DNA from 3 places in the Streptomyces sp. NPDC001714 genome. Region 1 is predicted to be linked to each of the others. Evidence: riboswitches for the same ligand, from Rfam matches in the RefSeq annotation. Region 1 holds a riboswitch; each other region holds the start of a gene.
The links. A riboswitch is a leader RNA that binds a small molecule or an ion and turns the genes downstream of it on or off. The one in region 1 is predicted to bind S-adenosylmethionine.
Positions count from the first base shown of each region.

Region 2: it holds a riboswitch for S-adenosylmethionine, as region 1 does, so the genes downstream of both, ACFY0P_RS17240 (aminotransferase class V-fold PLP-dependent enzyme) here and thrC (threonine synthase) in region 1, are expected to answer to the same signal.
Region 3: it holds a riboswitch for S-adenosylmethionine, as region 1 does, so the genes downstream of both, ACFY0P_RS07435 (putative leader peptide) here and thrC (threonine synthase) in region 1, are expected to answer to the same signal.

Region 1 covers NZ_JBIAUL010000015.1:58,928-64,197, forward strand. Annotated here, with positions in the region: gene ACFY0P_RS33850 (trehalose-6-phosphate synthase) at 1-1,167, opposite strand, end outside; gene ACFY0P_RS33855 (glucosyl-3-phosphoglycerate synthase) at 1,299-2,243, opposite strand; SAM riboswitch class I at 2,401-2,563, shown strand; gene thrC (threonine synthase) at 2,582-3,865, shown strand; gene ACFY0P_RS33865 (ubiquitin-like small modifier protein 1) at 3,909-4,184, shown strand; gene ACFY0P_RS33870 (cold-shock protein) at 4,653-4,859, shown strand; gene groL (chaperonin GroEL) at 5,229-5,270, shown strand, end outside.
Region 2 covers NZ_JBIAUL010000006.1:90,181-95,450, forward strand. Annotated here, with positions in the region: gene trpD (anthranilate phosphoribosyltransferase) at 1-427, shown strand, start outside; SAM riboswitch class IV at 823-939, shown strand; gene ACFY0P_RS17240 (aminotransferase class V-fold PLP-dependent enzyme) at 1,121-2,482, shown strand; gene ACFY0P_RS17245 (Lrp/AsnC family transcriptional regulator) at 2,680-2,961, opposite strand; gene ACFY0P_RS17250 (rhomboid family intramembrane serine protease) at 2,958-3,752, opposite strand; gene ACFY0P_RS17255 (hypothetical protein) at 3,906-4,145, shown strand; gene ACFY0P_RS17260 (NYN domain-containing protein) at 4,186-5,270, shown strand, end outside.
Region 3 covers NZ_JBIAUL010000002.1:621,885-627,154, reverse strand. Annotated here, with positions in the region: gene ACFY0P_RS07450 (ABC transporter substrate-binding protein) at 1-4, opposite strand, end outside; gene ACFY0P_RS07445 (putative leader peptide) at 166-246, opposite strand; gene ACFY0P_RS07440 (winged helix-turn-helix domain-containing protein) at 450-1,223, shown strand; SAM riboswitch class IV at 2,019-2,132, shown strand; gene ACFY0P_RS07435 (putative leader peptide) at 2,167-2,283, shown strand; gene ACFY0P_RS07430 (ABC transporter substrate-binding protein) at 2,505-4,124, shown strand; gene ACFY0P_RS07425 (ABC transporter permease) at 4,128-5,087, shown strand; gene ACFY0P_RS07420 (ABC transporter permease) at 5,084-5,270, shown strand, end outside.

The DNA.
Region 1 (5,270 bases):
CCGGATGGGGTTGACGAGCGCCACGTCGGCCAGCCGGTACGCCGCCAGCGACCGCGCGAAGTCGTCCTTGACGTGCAGTACCACCGGTGTCCAACCGGGCGTCCCGTAGGCGGCGTTGATCTCGTCCGCCACCCGCCGCACCTCCGCCGTGTAGTCGCGGTAGACGGAGAGGTCCTGCCGCGACGGATACGCGAACGCGACGTGCACGACCCGTTCCCGCCACTCGGGGTGGTCGTCGAGCAGCTGCCGGTACGCCAGCAGCCCCCGCACGATGTTCTTCGACAGCTCCGTCCGGTCGACCCGGACGATCGTCTTCCGCCCTTCCCCGATCTCCTCCCGAAGAGCGGCCATCCGCTCGCCCACGTCCGGCTCGTGCGACCGCTTCCGCAGGAAGTCCGCGTCGGCCCCGAGCCCGTGCACCCCGATCCGGGTGCCGCCGGGGCCGGAGGCCGGATCGGCTGCCGGGATTCCCGGGCCCAGCACCGCGTGACAGCAGGCGACGAACGCGTCCGCCCACCGTCGCGTCAGGAACGCGGCGTGATCGGCGCCCAGGATCCCGCCCAGCAGCTCCGCCGCGATGTCGTCGGGGAGGAGCCGGAAGTAGTCCGGCGGCGCCCACGGGGTGTGGGAGAAGTGGCCGATGCGGAGGTCGGGGCGGAGCCGGCGGAGCAGCCGCGGGGCCAGCGCCAGGTGGTAGTCCTGGATGACCACCACCGCGCCTTGCCCCGCCTCCTGTGCCAGCGCTTCCGCGAAGGCACGGTTGTAGGCCTGGTACGAACCCCACTGCCGCCGGAACTCCGCGTCGAAGACCGGCTCCAGCGGGGTCTGGTAGAGCATGTGGTGGACGAACCAGAGGACCGAGTTCGCGATGCCGTTGTACGCGTCGGAGAACACCTCCGCGTCGATGTCGAGCATCCGGACCTGCTGCCGCCCGGTGTCCCCGGCCGGCAGCCTGCCCCCCTCGGCCCGGCGCACCGCCTCCCGGTCACCGTCGCTCAGCGCCGCGCACACCCACACCGCGTTCGCGTCCGGCCCGATGGCCGACAGTCCCGAGACCAGTCCGCCGCCGCCCCGTTTGGCGTACAGCGAACCGTCTTCGCGCAGGTCGTACGAGACCGGGCCGCGGTTCGAGGCGACCAGCACCTCGGCACCGCCGGTGGAAGCCATGGGGGAAGCCATACGCCACAACCTAGCCCGGCCCGTAAACGCTCAAACGTACGGCCGCGCCCGACGCGCCGCCGTATACGGCCGTACGACGAAGTCACGCCATCCGGTACGCGGCCCTACGGCGACGTCGCTCACGCCACCCGGCGCTCGGCGTACTCCGCGATCTCCGCCATCGGCGGCCGTTCCTCCGTGTCCACGGAGTAGGTGCGCGGTTCGAAGCCGTCCTCGCCCCGTTCGAACTGGGTGAGGGAGGGGCGGATCAGGTGGCCGCGGGCCAGCCGGAGCTGGGCCGTGCGGTAGATCGCGGCGGACATCCGGCCGAGGGCCTGGCCGTCCTGGTGGCGGTGCTTGCGGACGCCGACGTCGACCTGAGCCAGCGCGTCGAGGCCCACCAGGTGCAGGGCGTCGACCAGCATGCCCAGCTCCACGCCGTAGCCGACCGGGAAGGGGAGCTGTTCGAGGAGGCTGCGCCGGGCCGCGTACTCGCCGCCGAGCGGCTGGACGAAGCCGGCCAGCTGCGGCCAGTGCATGTTCAGCAGCGGACGGGCCATCAGCTCGGTGACCCGGCCGCCCTGCCCGGCGGTGCCGGCGAGCGGGCGGTCGTACATCGCCTTGACCAGGTCCACGTCCGGGTCGGTCAGCAGCGGGCCGACGATCCCGGTGACGAAGTCGGAGGAGAACTCCCGCAGGTCGGCGTCGATGAAGCAGACGACGTCCCCGGTGGTGACCAGGAGGGAGCGCCAGAGGACCTCGCCCTTGCCGGGGGCGGCCGGGATGCGGGGCAGGATCGCGTCGCGGTGCACGACGCGGGCGCCGGCCGCCGCGGCGACGGCCGCCGTGCGGTCGGTGGAGCCGGAGTCGACGACCACGATCTCGTCGACGAGCGGTACCTGCTGCATGAGGTCGTGGCGGATGATCGCGACGATGTCGCCGACGGTCTCCTCCTCGTTGAGCGCGGGCAGCACGACGCTGACCGTCTGTCCGGAGGACCGTTTGGCGGCCATGACCCGGTGCAGGGGACGATCGGTTACGGACCAGGAGCGGGTGGCCAGCCAGCGCTCGACTTCTTCCAGCACGGTCAGCGGCTCCTCACTGTCACGGTCACACGACGAGGTGTGATCCATCTCGCGGTTCGGACGACTCTCTCAACTGTCCTGGCCTTCGGTTACAGTCTTGAACAACGCCGATGACCATCGCATGTCCTGAGGCCACCCGGCGCTGACAACCGCATACCGCTCATCCAGAGGGGCAGAGGGATACGGCCCGTTGAAGCCCCGGCAACCCTCCAGTCGGTTACTCGTAGATCGCCGATCAGTGTCGATCGCTCGCGAGGCTCCCGGCTAGGGAAGGTGCCAAATCCGTCTCACGGCGAGATGCGTCGTGAGGAAGATGAGGAGAAAGGGCCTCGCCTCACATGGCTGTGCAGACTGTTGCAAGCACCACGGATTCCACCGTCGACCTCGGTCCCGCCGCTGCCCTCAGCTGCCGCGAGTGCGGTCACCGGGTGCCGCTCGGCCCGGTGTTCGCCTGCGAGGAGTGTTTCGGCCCGCTGGAGATCGCGTACGACTTCTCGGCCTACGACACCGAGGAGCTCCGCAAGCGGATCGAAGCGGGTCCCGCGAACATCTGGCGCTACGCGCCGCTGCTGCCCGTCCCCGCGGACGTGGCCACCAAGCCGAACATCAACCCCGGCTGGACCAAGCTCGTCAAGGCCGACAACCTGGCGAAGGAGCTGGGGGTGACCGGCGGGCTGTACGTGAAGGACGACTCCGGCAACCCGACGCACTCCTTCAAGGACCGGGTCGTCGCCCAGGCCGTCGAGGCCGCCCGCGCCTTCGGCTACACCACCCTCTCCTGCTCCTCCACCGGCAACCTGGCCGGCGCGGTCGGCGCCGCCGCCGCCCGGGCCGGCTTCCGCTCCTGCGTGTTCATCCCGCACGACCTGGAGCAGGGCAAGGTCGTCATGGCCGCGATCTACGGCGGCGAGCTCGTCGGCATCGAGGGCAACTACGACGACGTGAACCGTTTCTGCTCCGAGTTGATCGGCGACCCGGCCGGCGAGGGCTGGGGCTTCGTCAACGTCAACCTGCGGCCGTACTACGCGGAGGGCTCCAAGACCCTGGCGTACGAGATCTGCGAGCAGCTCGGCTGGCGGATCCCGGACCAGCTGGTCATCCCGATCGCCTCCGGCTCGCAGCTCACGAAGATCGACAAGGGTCTGCAGGAGCTGATCAAGCTCGGTCTCGTCGAGGACAAGCCGTACAAGATCTTCGGCGCCCAGGCCGAGGGGTGCTCGCCGGTGTCGGTGGCCTACAAGGAGGGCCACGACGTGGTCCGTCCGCAGAAGCCGAACACCATCGCCAAGTCCCTCGCCATCGGCAACCCGGCCGACGGGCCGTACGTCCTGGACATCGCGCGGCGCACCGGCGGTGCCGTGGAGGACGTCACCGACGAGCAGGTCGTCGACGCCATCAAGCTGCTGGCGCGGACCGAGGGAATCTTCGCGGAAACCGCCGGCGGGGTGACGGTTGGAGTCACCAAAAAGCTCATTGAGAATGGGTTGATTGATCCGGCGAAGTCGGTCGTTGTACTCAACACCGGTGATGGACTGAAGACGCTGGACGCGGTCGCGGGGACCGGGCTCACCGCGACCATTCGCCCGAATCTCGAGTCTTTCCGCGAGGCCGGGCTCGCCTGAGTCCCCTGAGAAATAGGGCGTTGCCCAGACCGGAGGTAAAAACGTGAGCGTCACTGTTCGCATCCCGACCATCCTGCGCACCTACACCGGTGGTCAGGCCGAAGTCGCCGCCGAGGGGGCCACTCTCGGCGAGGTCATCTCGGACCTGGAGAAGAACCACACCGGGATCTCCGCACGCGTTCTCGACGACCAGGGCAAGCTGCGCCGGTTCGTCAACGTGTACGTCAACGACGACGACGTGCGGTTCGAGCAGGGCCTGGAGACCGCCACCCCGGACGGGGCCGGCGTCTCCATCATCCCGGCCGTCGCCGGCGGCTGACCTGCGGACCTGCTTGACAGGCTGATCGAATGACCGAACATTACCTTCGGTAACGCCGATCACCGACTGTTCACCTGATTGCCCCCTCCGTGAGAGAAGCGGAGGGGGCAATTCTGTGTGGTTGAGCGCGGTACAGTTGGGGAACACGGCCCCGATCTCCAGGTCGCGGGCCCCGTATTCGATACCGCGAGCCCGCCAAGAAGTAGCCAAAGTGCGTGGGTTTTATGCGGCTTTTGTGGCCTTTATGGGGCCCGACTTGCCCTGAATTCGGCCGAATTCTTGCTACATTCCGGACCCCGTCCGTCCAGAATTCTCGTCCGATTGACCTGTTGCAGACGGCAGTTGGACAGATACATTCAGCCGCGGTCGACGCGTTCCGGCGCACGCCCCCAACCAATGGGGGGTGAGGTCTGACCCGGATCCGCGAAGTGTGGATCTGTGCAAGGGCCAGTAATAGGGGAGTTAGGCATGGCTCAGGGCACCGTCAAGTGGTTCAACGCGGAGAAGGGGTACGGCTTCATCGCGGTCGACGGTGGTGCGGATGTTTTCGTCCACTACAGCGCGATTCAGATGGACGGCTACCGCACCCTGGAAGAGGGTCAGCGGGTCGATTTCGAGATCTCGCAGGGCCAGAAGGGGCCGCAGGCGGACATGGTCCGGCTGGCGACCAGCTGAAGCACGCGCCGACTGACAGCGACGTTCTTCTGTACTTCTTCGAAGGGCTCGTGCCTCCCGGGGCACGAGCCCTTCGGCATGTCCTGAGCCATGTTCCCGGGCCCCGGTCCTCGAGAGCCGCTTGCGCCCGCCCGTCGCCCGACCGCCACCCCCCAACGAGCACTCGCTTCGCGAGCGCGCCTTGCACTCTCCTGGGCCGAGTGCTAATCATTGGCGTTAGCACTCTGAAGGTGAGAGTGACAACGAAGGACCGGGTCGGTGAGGCCCGCAGACCGGGTGGGGCAAGGAACCCACGGGTCGGCGAGCCGTCCGTCGCGGGCGCGGGCGCGGTCCGAAGACTCACCCCCAGTCCTGGAGGGACCACTTCACATGGCCAAGATCATCGCGTTCGACGAGGAGGCGCGGCGCGGC
Region 2 (5,270 bases), on a different contig from region 1:
GGCCCCGGTCGTCGCGGGCGTCTTCGCGGAGCGCGGCAACTCCTCGCTGGTCTTCCGCGGCGACGACGGCCTCGACGAGCTGACGACGACCGCCACGTCCCACGTCTGGATCGTCCGCGACGGCAAGGTCACGGAGGAGACCTTCGACCCCCGTGACGTCGGTATCGACCTGGTCCCCGTGGAGGCGCTGCGGGGCGGCGACCCGTCGTACAACGCGGAGGTCGCCCGCAGGCTGCTGGACGGCGAGCAGGGTCCCGTGCGGGACGCGGTGCTGCTGAACTCCGCGGCGGCCCTGGTGGCCCTCGACCCGGCCGCCGGGACCCTGGCCGAGCAGCTCCGCGCCGGCATGGACAGGGCGGCCGAGTCGATCGACTCGGGTGCGGCCAAGCTGGTCCTGGAGCGCTGGGCGGCGGCGACGAACAAGTAGGGGGCCGGCCCAGGCGGCTGGGACGGGGTCCGGCACCGCCGGGCCCCGCCGTCGCGGCCGATCGCCGTTGCGGCGGAAAGAGGACGCCGGCACGGTGCCGCTGACAATGGACCGGCGTGCACCTTCTTCTCCGCCGCAACGGCGAGCGCGCACACACCCTTCTCGGCGGTGTCTGACTGCGCACGGGCACGGCCGTCCCGCACGGGGAGTCGTCGCCGCTTCCTCTTCCGGTCGGGTCTTCTGCCTGGTCTCTTCCGCTGGCCGGTCATGTTTTCCGCCGCAACGGCGCGCAACCATGAACGGCCTTCCCGGCGGTGCCGAGCCGTCCTCGCGCCCGTCCCGTCATCCGGACAGGAGTTGCGCGGCCGCGATCACTTCACCTACGTTTCTTCCCAGGTCATGAGTGACAGTCATGAGGCCCCGGCCGACTGTCCGGCAACCCTCCGTCCGTGGCGGGGTGCCCCGGGTGAAGACCAGGCCGCAGGCAGCGAGGTCTGCGGCAAGCGCGGACCCCTCGTACACCAGGGGTCCTGGTCGTCGAGGAGTCTTCCGTGAGCAAGCGAATGCGATAGGGCCGCAGAGCCCCGCCTCCGCATCCCTTTGCATCCCCTTTTTCTCTTTCCCCGTGCTGGAGCCGCGGTCGTCCGCGCGCTCGCACGGTGATTCCGCCACGCCTCTCACGGGAGTTCCGCCATGTCCGTCTCCACCGCTGCCTCCGCCCAGTCCGTTTGTTCCCCGCTGCCCGTTCTGGGCCGTGATGTCACCGTCCCGCTCGTCACCGGCGGCGAGGTCACCTACGCCGCCCTCGACTACGCGGCCAGCGCCCCAGCCCTCCAGCGGGTCTGGGACGACGTGGCGGCGTACGCGCCCTACTACGGAAGCGTCCACCGCGGTGCCGGCTACCTCTCCCAGCTCTCCACGGACCTCTTCGAGAACGCCCGCCGCACCGTCGCCGAGTTCCTCGACTGCCGCCCCGACGACCAGCTCGTCTTCACCCGCTCGACGACGGACTCCCTGAACCTCCTGGCCCGCGCCCTCCCCGCCGACTGCCAGGTCTTCGTCTTCGAGACCGAGCACCACGCCTCCCTGCTGCCGTGGCAGGACGCCCGGGTCACCTACCTCAACGCCCCCCGCACCCCGCGGCAGGCCGTCGAGACCCTGGAACGCGCCCTCGCCGACCGGGACCCGCACGGCCCGGCCCTGGTCTGCGTCACCGGCGCGTCCAACGTCACCGGCGAGCTGTGGCCCGTCCGGCAGCTCGCGGCCGCCGCGCACGCGCACGGCGCCCGGATCGTCCTGGACGCCGCCCAGCTGGCCCCGCACCACCCTGTCTCCGTCCGGGACCTGGACGTCGACTGGGTCGCCTTCTCCGGTCACAAGCTGTACGCCCCCTTCGGCTCCGGCGTCCTGGCCGGCCGCGCCGACTGGCTGCAGGCGGCCGAGCCGTACCTCGCGGGCGGCGGCGCCAGCCGCAAGGTCACCCGGCGCGAGGACGGGGGGGTGGCCGTGGAGTGGCACGAGAGCGCGGCGCGGCACGAGGCCGGGTCGCCCAACGTCATCGGCGCCTACTCCATCGCGTCCGCCTGCAAGGCACTCAGCGAGGCCGGCTTCGACACCCTGGTCGCCCGCGAGCGGCACCTGATCGAGAAGGTGCGGGCGGGGCTGGCCGAGGTCCCCGAGGTCCGGGTCCTCTCCCTCTTCGGCGACGACGCCCCCCGCGTCGGCGTGATCAGCTTCGTGGTGGACGGCTGGAACAGCTCCCACTTCGCCGCCGCGCTCTCCGCCGAGTACGGCATCGGCGTCCGCGACGGCCTCTTCTGCGCCCACCCGCTGGTCAGGACCCTGCTGGGCTCCGACCCCCAGACCCAGGGCGAGTGCGGGGCGCCGGAGGCGGCACCGGGCGAGAAGTCCCTCAACGCGATCCGGGTGAGCTTCGGGGCGGGAACGCCGGACGAGCACGTGGAGCGCTTCGTGAACGCGGTGCGGGAACTGGTCGCCGACGGCGCCAAGTGGACGTACCGCACGGAGGACGGCCGCTGCGTCCCGGCGGTGTGATCCAGACCGACCTCAGGGGCAGCGCCCCGTCAGGGGCGCTGGGGGTACCCCCGGCCGAAGGCTGGGGGAGGAACTGCGCGCTCAGCCCCCACCGGCCTGCGGCCGGGCACGGAGCTCCGTGCTCCACTGCGGGTCCGCGGGGGCTTGTCGCGCAGTTCCCCGCGCCCCTGACGGGGCGCTTCAGTGGGCGGTGCCTACTAGCTGTCCAGGCCGATCGCGAACGCCGCCTCCAGGTCGTGCTGGGAGTACGTGCGGAACGCGACGTGCGTGTCCGTGGCCTCCACGCCGGGGATCTTGCTGATGGAGCCGGGGATGACCTCGGCCAGGTCCTCGTGCTGCTTCACCCGGACCATGGCGATCAAGTCGTACGTACCGGTGACGGAGAAGACCTCGCTGACGCTCTCCAGCGCGGCGATCCGTTCCGCGATCTCGGGGATCCGGTCCACGCTGGTCTTGATGAGGACGATCGCGGTGATCACGGCTGGTTCTCTCCCTCGGGTGCCGGAGCTGGGGCGGTCCTCACTTTAGTCGCCCGCCCGTCGCCCACCACCGCCCTTCCAAGGCCGCGCTGCGCGCCCTTCTTTTTTCTGTACCGCACCCACGCGTAGCCGAACCCGAGTCCGAAGCCGACCAGGTGGGCGAGGTAGGCCACGCCGGGGCCGGAGGGGGCCTGGTTCAGGGCCAGCCACTGGAGGGCCGCCCAGAAGGGGAGGACCACCCAGGCCGGGAATCGGAGCGGGAGGAAGAAGAGGAAGGGGAGGAGACTGGTCACGCGAGCGCTGGGGAACAGGTACAGAAACGCTCCGAGGACCGCCGAGATCGCCCCGGACGCGCCTACCAGCGACTGCTGGGACGTGGCGTTGGCGGCCGCGTAGCCGAGCAGGGCGAGATAGCCGCAGCCCACGTAGAAGAGCGTGAACTCCACGCGACCCATCCGTTCCTCGGTCATCGCCCCGAAGACGAAGAGGAAGAGCATGTTGCCGAGCAGGTGCACCCAGCTGCCGTGGATGAACAGCGCCGTGGCCGGGGTGAGCGCCTCCCGGGCCGGGCCGTCGAACAGATCGGCGGGCACCACCCCCCAGTGCCGGAAGTACGCCCGCTGGGCGGTCGCGAGGGCCTCTCCGGTGCCATAGGACGGGGTGAAGCCCGAGACGGGGCCCAGCACGAAGATCAGGCAGCACACGGCGATCAGGGTGTACGTCATGGGCGCGGACGTGCCCCGCAGGCTCCGCAGGGTCCGGGCGGCCGTCGTGTTCCAGTTGCCGATCATGGACATAGAGCATGGCGTAACGGGACGCACTGGTGCAGACCGCCTCGCCGCCGCAGACGGGGCGGCGTCGAGTACCCGCCAGGCCGTAGGGTTACGAGCCACACGCGTCGGGACGGCGCGTCACGGACACTAGAAGGAAGCGAACAAGCCACGATGACGGTTCCCCTGCCGACCGCCACGACGCGGTGGCGCTGCACCCTCTGCGGCAACCTCACGCGCTTCGACGTGACCCGCTCGTCGAAGGTGGTCGAGTACGTCCACCTCGACCTGGCCGGTGAGCCGAAGGTCGAGGAGCGCGAGGTGGTCAGTGAGACCATCGAGTCGGTGCGCTGCCGCTGGTGCAACGCGGTGGACCAGGTGGAACTCGTGGACAGGCCGGGCGCCGACTCCTGAGAGCGGGAGCCGGCCCCGTACAGGTGATGGGGTGTGACGGATGGTGGAGACCACAGGCGGGGGGCCGGGCGACGGCACCGCCGAGGTGCTTGACCGTCCGTTGCCCGACGGTGTGCGACGGCGTGTCGTACAGATCGTGTCGGACGGGTTCGGCGGGCTGACCGTCGGCGAACTGCCCGCACAGCTACGGCAGTACGCCCGCTTTGCCCCGAATCGCCGGGCCAAGTTCGCGGGGAACGCCATGGCCGCCGCGCTGGAGACGGACACCCTCTTCCGGCAGCGGATCGGGGAGAAGCTGAGAGAGGCCCAGCCCGAACTGGCCGGCGCCCTGGACTCCGGCTCCCCGCCCCCGGCCGCGGACCCGCTCGATGTGGCGGCCGCGGCCTATGTACTGCGCCCCACGGGCTGGGTGAAACTCGTGGCGGCGGCCGGCGAGGAGGCCCAGCGGGCCGACGCCGAGCGGGCCGACGAGGAGAGCCGGGCCGAACTCGAGCGGCTGCGCGAGGAGCTGGACCGGGCCCGGGAGCAGACCCGGTCCGAGACGGAGCGGCTGCGCACCGAGCTGGACGCGGCCAAGAAGGAAGCGGAATCGCTTCACCGCAAACTGCGGGCCGCCCTGAGCGACGTCAAGCGCGGTGAGGCGGCCCTGCGCAAGTTGCAGGCCGAGATGGAGACGGGGCGGGCCGAGGGGCAGTCCCTGGTGTCCGCCGCGGAGAGCGAGAGCCGGCGGCTCAAGGCCCGGCTCGGCGAGGTCGAGGCGGCCCTGGAGGCCAGCCGCCGGGCCGCCCGAGAGGGGCGCAGCGTCGAGGACATGCGGCTGCGGCTGCTGCTCGACACCGTCCTCGACGCGGCCCAGGGGCTGCGCCGGGAGCTGGCCCTGCCGCCGGTTTCGGTGCGGCCCGCCGAGACCGTGGACGCGGTCGAACCGGGACGAATGACCCCGAAGGACATCGCGGCGCGCGCGCTGTCCGAGCACGACCCGGCCATCCTCAACCAGCTGCTCGCCCTGCCCCAGGCGCACTTGGTCGTCGACGGCTACAACGTGACCAAGACCGGCTATCCGCAGATGCCGCTGGAGAAGCAGCGGCTGCGGCTGCTCGGCCAGCTCTCCCAGCTGGCCGCCCA
Region 3 (5,270 bases), on a different contig from region 1:
GCATGGGTTCTCCAGGGAATGACCGGCGGCACGGCACAACCTGGGGGAGCTGTACGCGGGCGTGTGCGGTGCAGGCAGAAAGGTGGAGGTGAAGAGGGTGAGAGGTCGAGAAGCGTGCAGCCGAGGGCCGTCAGAGGGCCGGCGCGGTGCGCTCGGCCGGATGCCTCAGCGCTGCGGACAGACACACGTGCCGACGCGCAGCAGATCCACGTGGATCCTCCGGGTCAGCGGCGTGTTCGCGGTCACGACTCATTGATAACAGCGCAGTTCGGCGGCAGACAACGCGGGATCTGTTTCAGAATCGAGAAACTCCGCCGCAAAACTCCGCCCGTAGACTTCCGGCATGACCGACTCCCGCCGCGCATCTTCGCGCCCCGCCGCCGGCTGTCGCCGCCACGGTTCCGACGACCACCGGCCGTCTCCGAGGCACGACACGGGAGTTGCCCGCCATGCAGTCACCGGCGCACACGCGATCCGAGGGGTTTCCGGACCGCGCACCTGACACCGCCCACTCGTCGATCGACGAGTTGCTGGTCCGCGCCCGCACCCGCCTGCGGCGGCTGGCGCCGTCGGACGCGGCCCGTGAACTCGCCGACGGCGCGCTGCTGGTGGACGTCCGCGCGGACCTGGTGCGGCGCGCGGAGGGCGAGATCCCCGGTTCTCTCGTCATGGACCGGAATGTGCTGGAGTGGCGGCTGGACCCGTGCAGCGACTGGCGCATCGAGGAGGCCGTCGACCACTCCCTGCGGGCGATCATCATGTGCTCGCAGGGCTACATGTCGAGCATGGCCGCCGCCGGGCTGCACGATCTGGGCCTGGTGCGGGCCACCGACATCGTCGGCGGCTACGAGGCCTGGCGCGCCGCGGGCCTGCCGGTGGTACCCGGGGGCACTCTGCCCGGCTCCTACGTGGCCGCCGCCCCGTCCCCGATCAGCCTCGACCCGGGCGGGCAGCGCATGCTGGTGGACGGCGCTCCCGTCGCGCTGACCCCGTTGGAGTTCCGGTTGCTGACCGCCCTGCTGCGCGGCAACGGCCGGGTCATCACCCGGGAGGACCTGCGCTCGGGGCTGGGCGAATGGGCGGGCAGCCGCAGCCGCTCCGTCGACCTGCACATCCACCGCATCCGCCGCAAACTGGGCCCGCGTGCCGCGGCTCTGCTGACGACGGAACGAGGTGTGGGCTTCCGGCTGCGCGCGACACCGGCACCGGCCGAGAGCGGCTGACGGCACGGGGCACGGCCACCGCGGTCGGACAGCGGCGGCCCTCCCGCCTCGGCTCCGGCCCGTCTCCTTCGTTCGCCCAGTCTGCCTGGGCCCCGGTGAGCGGAGGCAGGTCCAGGTGTTCGCGCAGGGTCGTGCCCCGGTACTCGGTGCGGTAGACCCCGCGGGCCTGCAACTCCGGGACGAGTTTGCCGACGACGTCGGTGACCGATGACGGGAGCAGGTGCGGCAGGAGGTTGGAACCGTCGACGGCACGGGTGGTGACGTAACGGGTCCACTCGTCGGCGACGGCCGACGGCGTGCCGACGAACGCGGGGTGACCCGGTGCCACCTCCAGCACCAACTGCCTGATCGACAGTCCGCGTTCGGTGGCCAGTTCTCGCCACTTTCGGCGAGGAGACCGGTCAGCGCCTCCGGGGAGCCGACGTGGCGCAGCCGGCCGGTCCGAGGCCAGGCGGCCAGGCCGTTCAGTCCGGCCAGCCGGTCGGCGCCCGGGACGGCCGTGTCGAGCACCACCTCCACCTCCGCGAAGACCAGGGGTGCACCGGCCTCCCGGGCGGTGGCGGCGCGGGCGGCGATGCCGGCGGGTGTGGGGCGGGCCACCAGGACCACGTCGGCGCGCTCGTCGATGTCCAGCGCGTCCGGAGCGAGGACGACGAGCTGTCCCTGCGGTGGGCGGGGGGTGATCCAAGGTGCGTCCACCATCCGTCCCGGCACGTGAGACAACCCCGTGCTCCCGAACAGGGCGTCACATCGCGGCATTGACGTACGACAAAATCGATCCGTAGCATCACCAACGGCATTGAGTGTCAGCGTCAAGCCCTGGCTCGCTGACCGGCAACCCTCCCGCGCGGTGGGGTGCTCCAGGTGAAAGCCCGGCGGGGTCACCGATGACTCCCGCAAGCGCGTGGCCCCGTGACCGGGGCCGGAGACGGGGAGGTTCGGCATGCGGCACAGCGATGACTCTGCTGCCTCCCCCGCCGACGCCACGGCGTACTCCCGGCTCTCGCGCCGGCGCCACATCGATCTGAAGCGCTCGACCAGCTGCCTCTGTCGGGCCTGACCGGCCCGGCTGCCGCCGGCTGACATCCGTCACCGGCCCCGGCCCCCGCGCGCCGTCCTTCCCCCTCGCCACCGGTTCCCGGTGTCGTCCGCATGCCAACTCCCCTGTCTGCACAGCGCATCCCCGGCCGGAGTCGATCCGCCCGGGCCGCACACACCGTCATGCCTGCGCACATCCGTGCGCGGTCGTGCCCCGGTGACACGAGTAGGAGAAAGCCCTCCGTGACTGCACTTCCGGATTTCAGACCTTCCCGATGGGCGCCCCTGGCCGCGCTCCTGACCACCAGCGTCCTGCTGACCGCGTGCGGCTCGGGCGACGACGGCTCCGGCGGCGGAAGCGGCCAGGCGAAGTCCGGCGGCACCCTGACCTTCGCGGTGGGATCCGACGCCGGCTGCGTGGACCCGCAGCAGGTCGGCAGCAACGACACCATCTACTCGGTGCGCCAGACCGTGGACTCCCTCACCGACCAGGACCCGAAGACCGGCAAGATCGTGCCGTGGCTCGCCAAGAGCTGGGACATCAGCGCCGACGCGACGACGTTCACGTTCCACCTGCGGTCGGGCGTCACCTTCAGCGACGACTCGAAGCTGACCGCCCAGGTGGTCAAGGACAACTTCGACGCGGTGCCGAACCTCGGCGCCCTGGGCACCCTCGCCGAGGGCTATCTCAGCGGCGCCAAGAGCACCACGGTGGTCGACCCGCTCACCGTCAAGGTGTCCTTCAAGCAGCCCAACGCCCAGTTCCTCCAGGCGACTTCGACCCACTCGCTGGGGATCGAGTCCTCGGCGAGCGTCAAGAAGAGCCCGCAGCAGAAGTGCAGCGACGGGGTGATCGGATCCGGGCCGTTCGTGCTCAAGCAGTACGTGCAGAACCAGTCGATCACCCTGGGCAAGCGCACCGGGTACGACTGGGGTTCCTCGCTGTGGTCGAAGAAGGGCGAGGCCTACCTGGACAAGCTGGTGTTCAAGGTCGTGCCCGAGGCAGGGGTGCGGGCCGGCAGTCTCCAGTCCGGGCAGGTGGACGCGATCAGCAGCGTCGGCAAGGCCAACGAGGCAGCGCTCAAGGGCGGCCAGGTCACCCTGCAGAGCCGGGCCAACCCCGGTGTGGTGTTCGGCCTCGGGCTGAACAACTCCCGGCCCCTGCTGAAGGACGCGAAGGTCCGTCAGGCGATCTCGGCCGCCATCGACCGGAAGCAGATCGCCGACACGGTCTTCCCGACCGGCACCCGGCCGGCGACCAGCGTCCTGGCGCACACCACGCCCGACTACACCGATCTCTCCTCGGACCTCGCGCTCGACACGGCCAAGGCCAAGTCGCTGCTGGATGCGGCCGGTTGGAAAGCGGGCAGCGACGGTATCCGCGCCAAGGACGGCAAGAAGCTGACCCTGACCGTCAGCTGGTTCCCCAACGCGGCCACCAACCAGCCCGCGCTGGAGCTGGTCCAGCAGCAGCTCAAGGCCGTCGGGATCGACGTGGTGCTCAAGCAGCTCCCGGTCACCCAGTTCGCCACCACACTCCAGTCGGGTGACTTCGACGTGGTGTGGGGGAACGTGACCCGCGCCGACCCGGACATCCTGCGCAGCTCCTTCTCCTCCCAGCTGGGCAACTTCTACCACCTGCCCGCCAGTTCGCTGGACACGGCACTGTCCGCGCAGGCCGCGACCACGGACACCGCGAAGCGCGAGGAGCTGGTGTCGGAGGCGCAGAAACTGATCGTGCAGAACGCGTACAACGTGCCGGTGGTGGAGCTCCAGACCCAGCTCGGCGTCTCGAAGAAGGTGCACGACCTGGAATTCGACTCCGGCAGCCGCGTCCAGCTGCACGACACCTGGATCGGCTAGCGGATGCGCCGCTATGTGATCAAACGGCTGGCGCAGGCGGTCGGGGTGCTGTGGGCGGCCTACACGGTGTCGTTCCTGGTCCTGGACTTCCTGCCGGGTGACCCGGTCTCGGCGATGGCCGGGGCCGGAATGGACACGGGGCAGGTCGACCCGGCCCAACTCGCCAGGCTGCGGCACGAGTACGGCTTCGACAAGCCGGTGCTGGTGCAGTACGCGGAGTATCTGGGCCGGGCGGTGCGCGGGGACTTCGGCGACGCGGTCTCCACCGGCCGCCCGGTGACCTCCACGCTCGCCGACGCGCTGCCGCAGACACTCCAGCTGACCGGTGCCGCGCTGCTGCTGGCGGTGGTCCTCGGCGGCGGCCTCGCGGTGGTGGCGACGTACACCTCGCAGCGGTGGCTGCGGCAACTGCTGCTGTCGCTGCCCCCGCTGGGGGTGTCGGTCCCGACGTTCTGGGTGGGGCTGCTGCTCGTCGAGGCGTTCTCCTTCAAGCTCCACTGGTTCCCGGCCTTCGGCAACGACGGGCTGAAGGGGCTGGTACTGCCGGCGCTCACGCTGGCGGTCCCGACCGGCGCGCAGGTCGCCCAGGTGCTGGCGAAGAGCCTGCTGACCGCACTGGACCAGGCCTATGTGGAGACCGCGCGGGCCAAGGGCGCGGGCCGGTGGCGGGTACATCTGCGGCACGCGCTGCGCAACGCGTCACTGCCGGCGCTGACGGTCGTGGGCCTGCTGGTCGGGCAGCTGATCGCGGGTTCGGTGGTGGTCGAGACGGTGTTCTCCCGCGACGGTCTGGGCCGGGTGACCGCGGGAGCGGTCACCACCCAGGACATCCCGCTGGTCCAGGGGGTGGTGGTGTTCGGCGCGCTGATCTTCGTGGCGACGAACCTGCTCGTGGACCTCGTCTATCCGCTGCTGGATCCGCGGATCGTGGTGGCCTCCGACAGAAGGGCGAGCTTCGCATGAGTCAGAGCCTTGTCGACGACCGGGCCGAGGCCGCCCTCGGCCTCGCCCGGCCGGTCGGGGACGGAACCCCCGCGGAGCCCGGCCGCCCCGCCGGGATCCGCCGGGTGTCCCGTTTCCTGCTGCGCCGCCCCGGTCTGCTGCTGTCCGCCGTCGTCCTCGTGCTGGTGGTACTGGCCGCCTTCT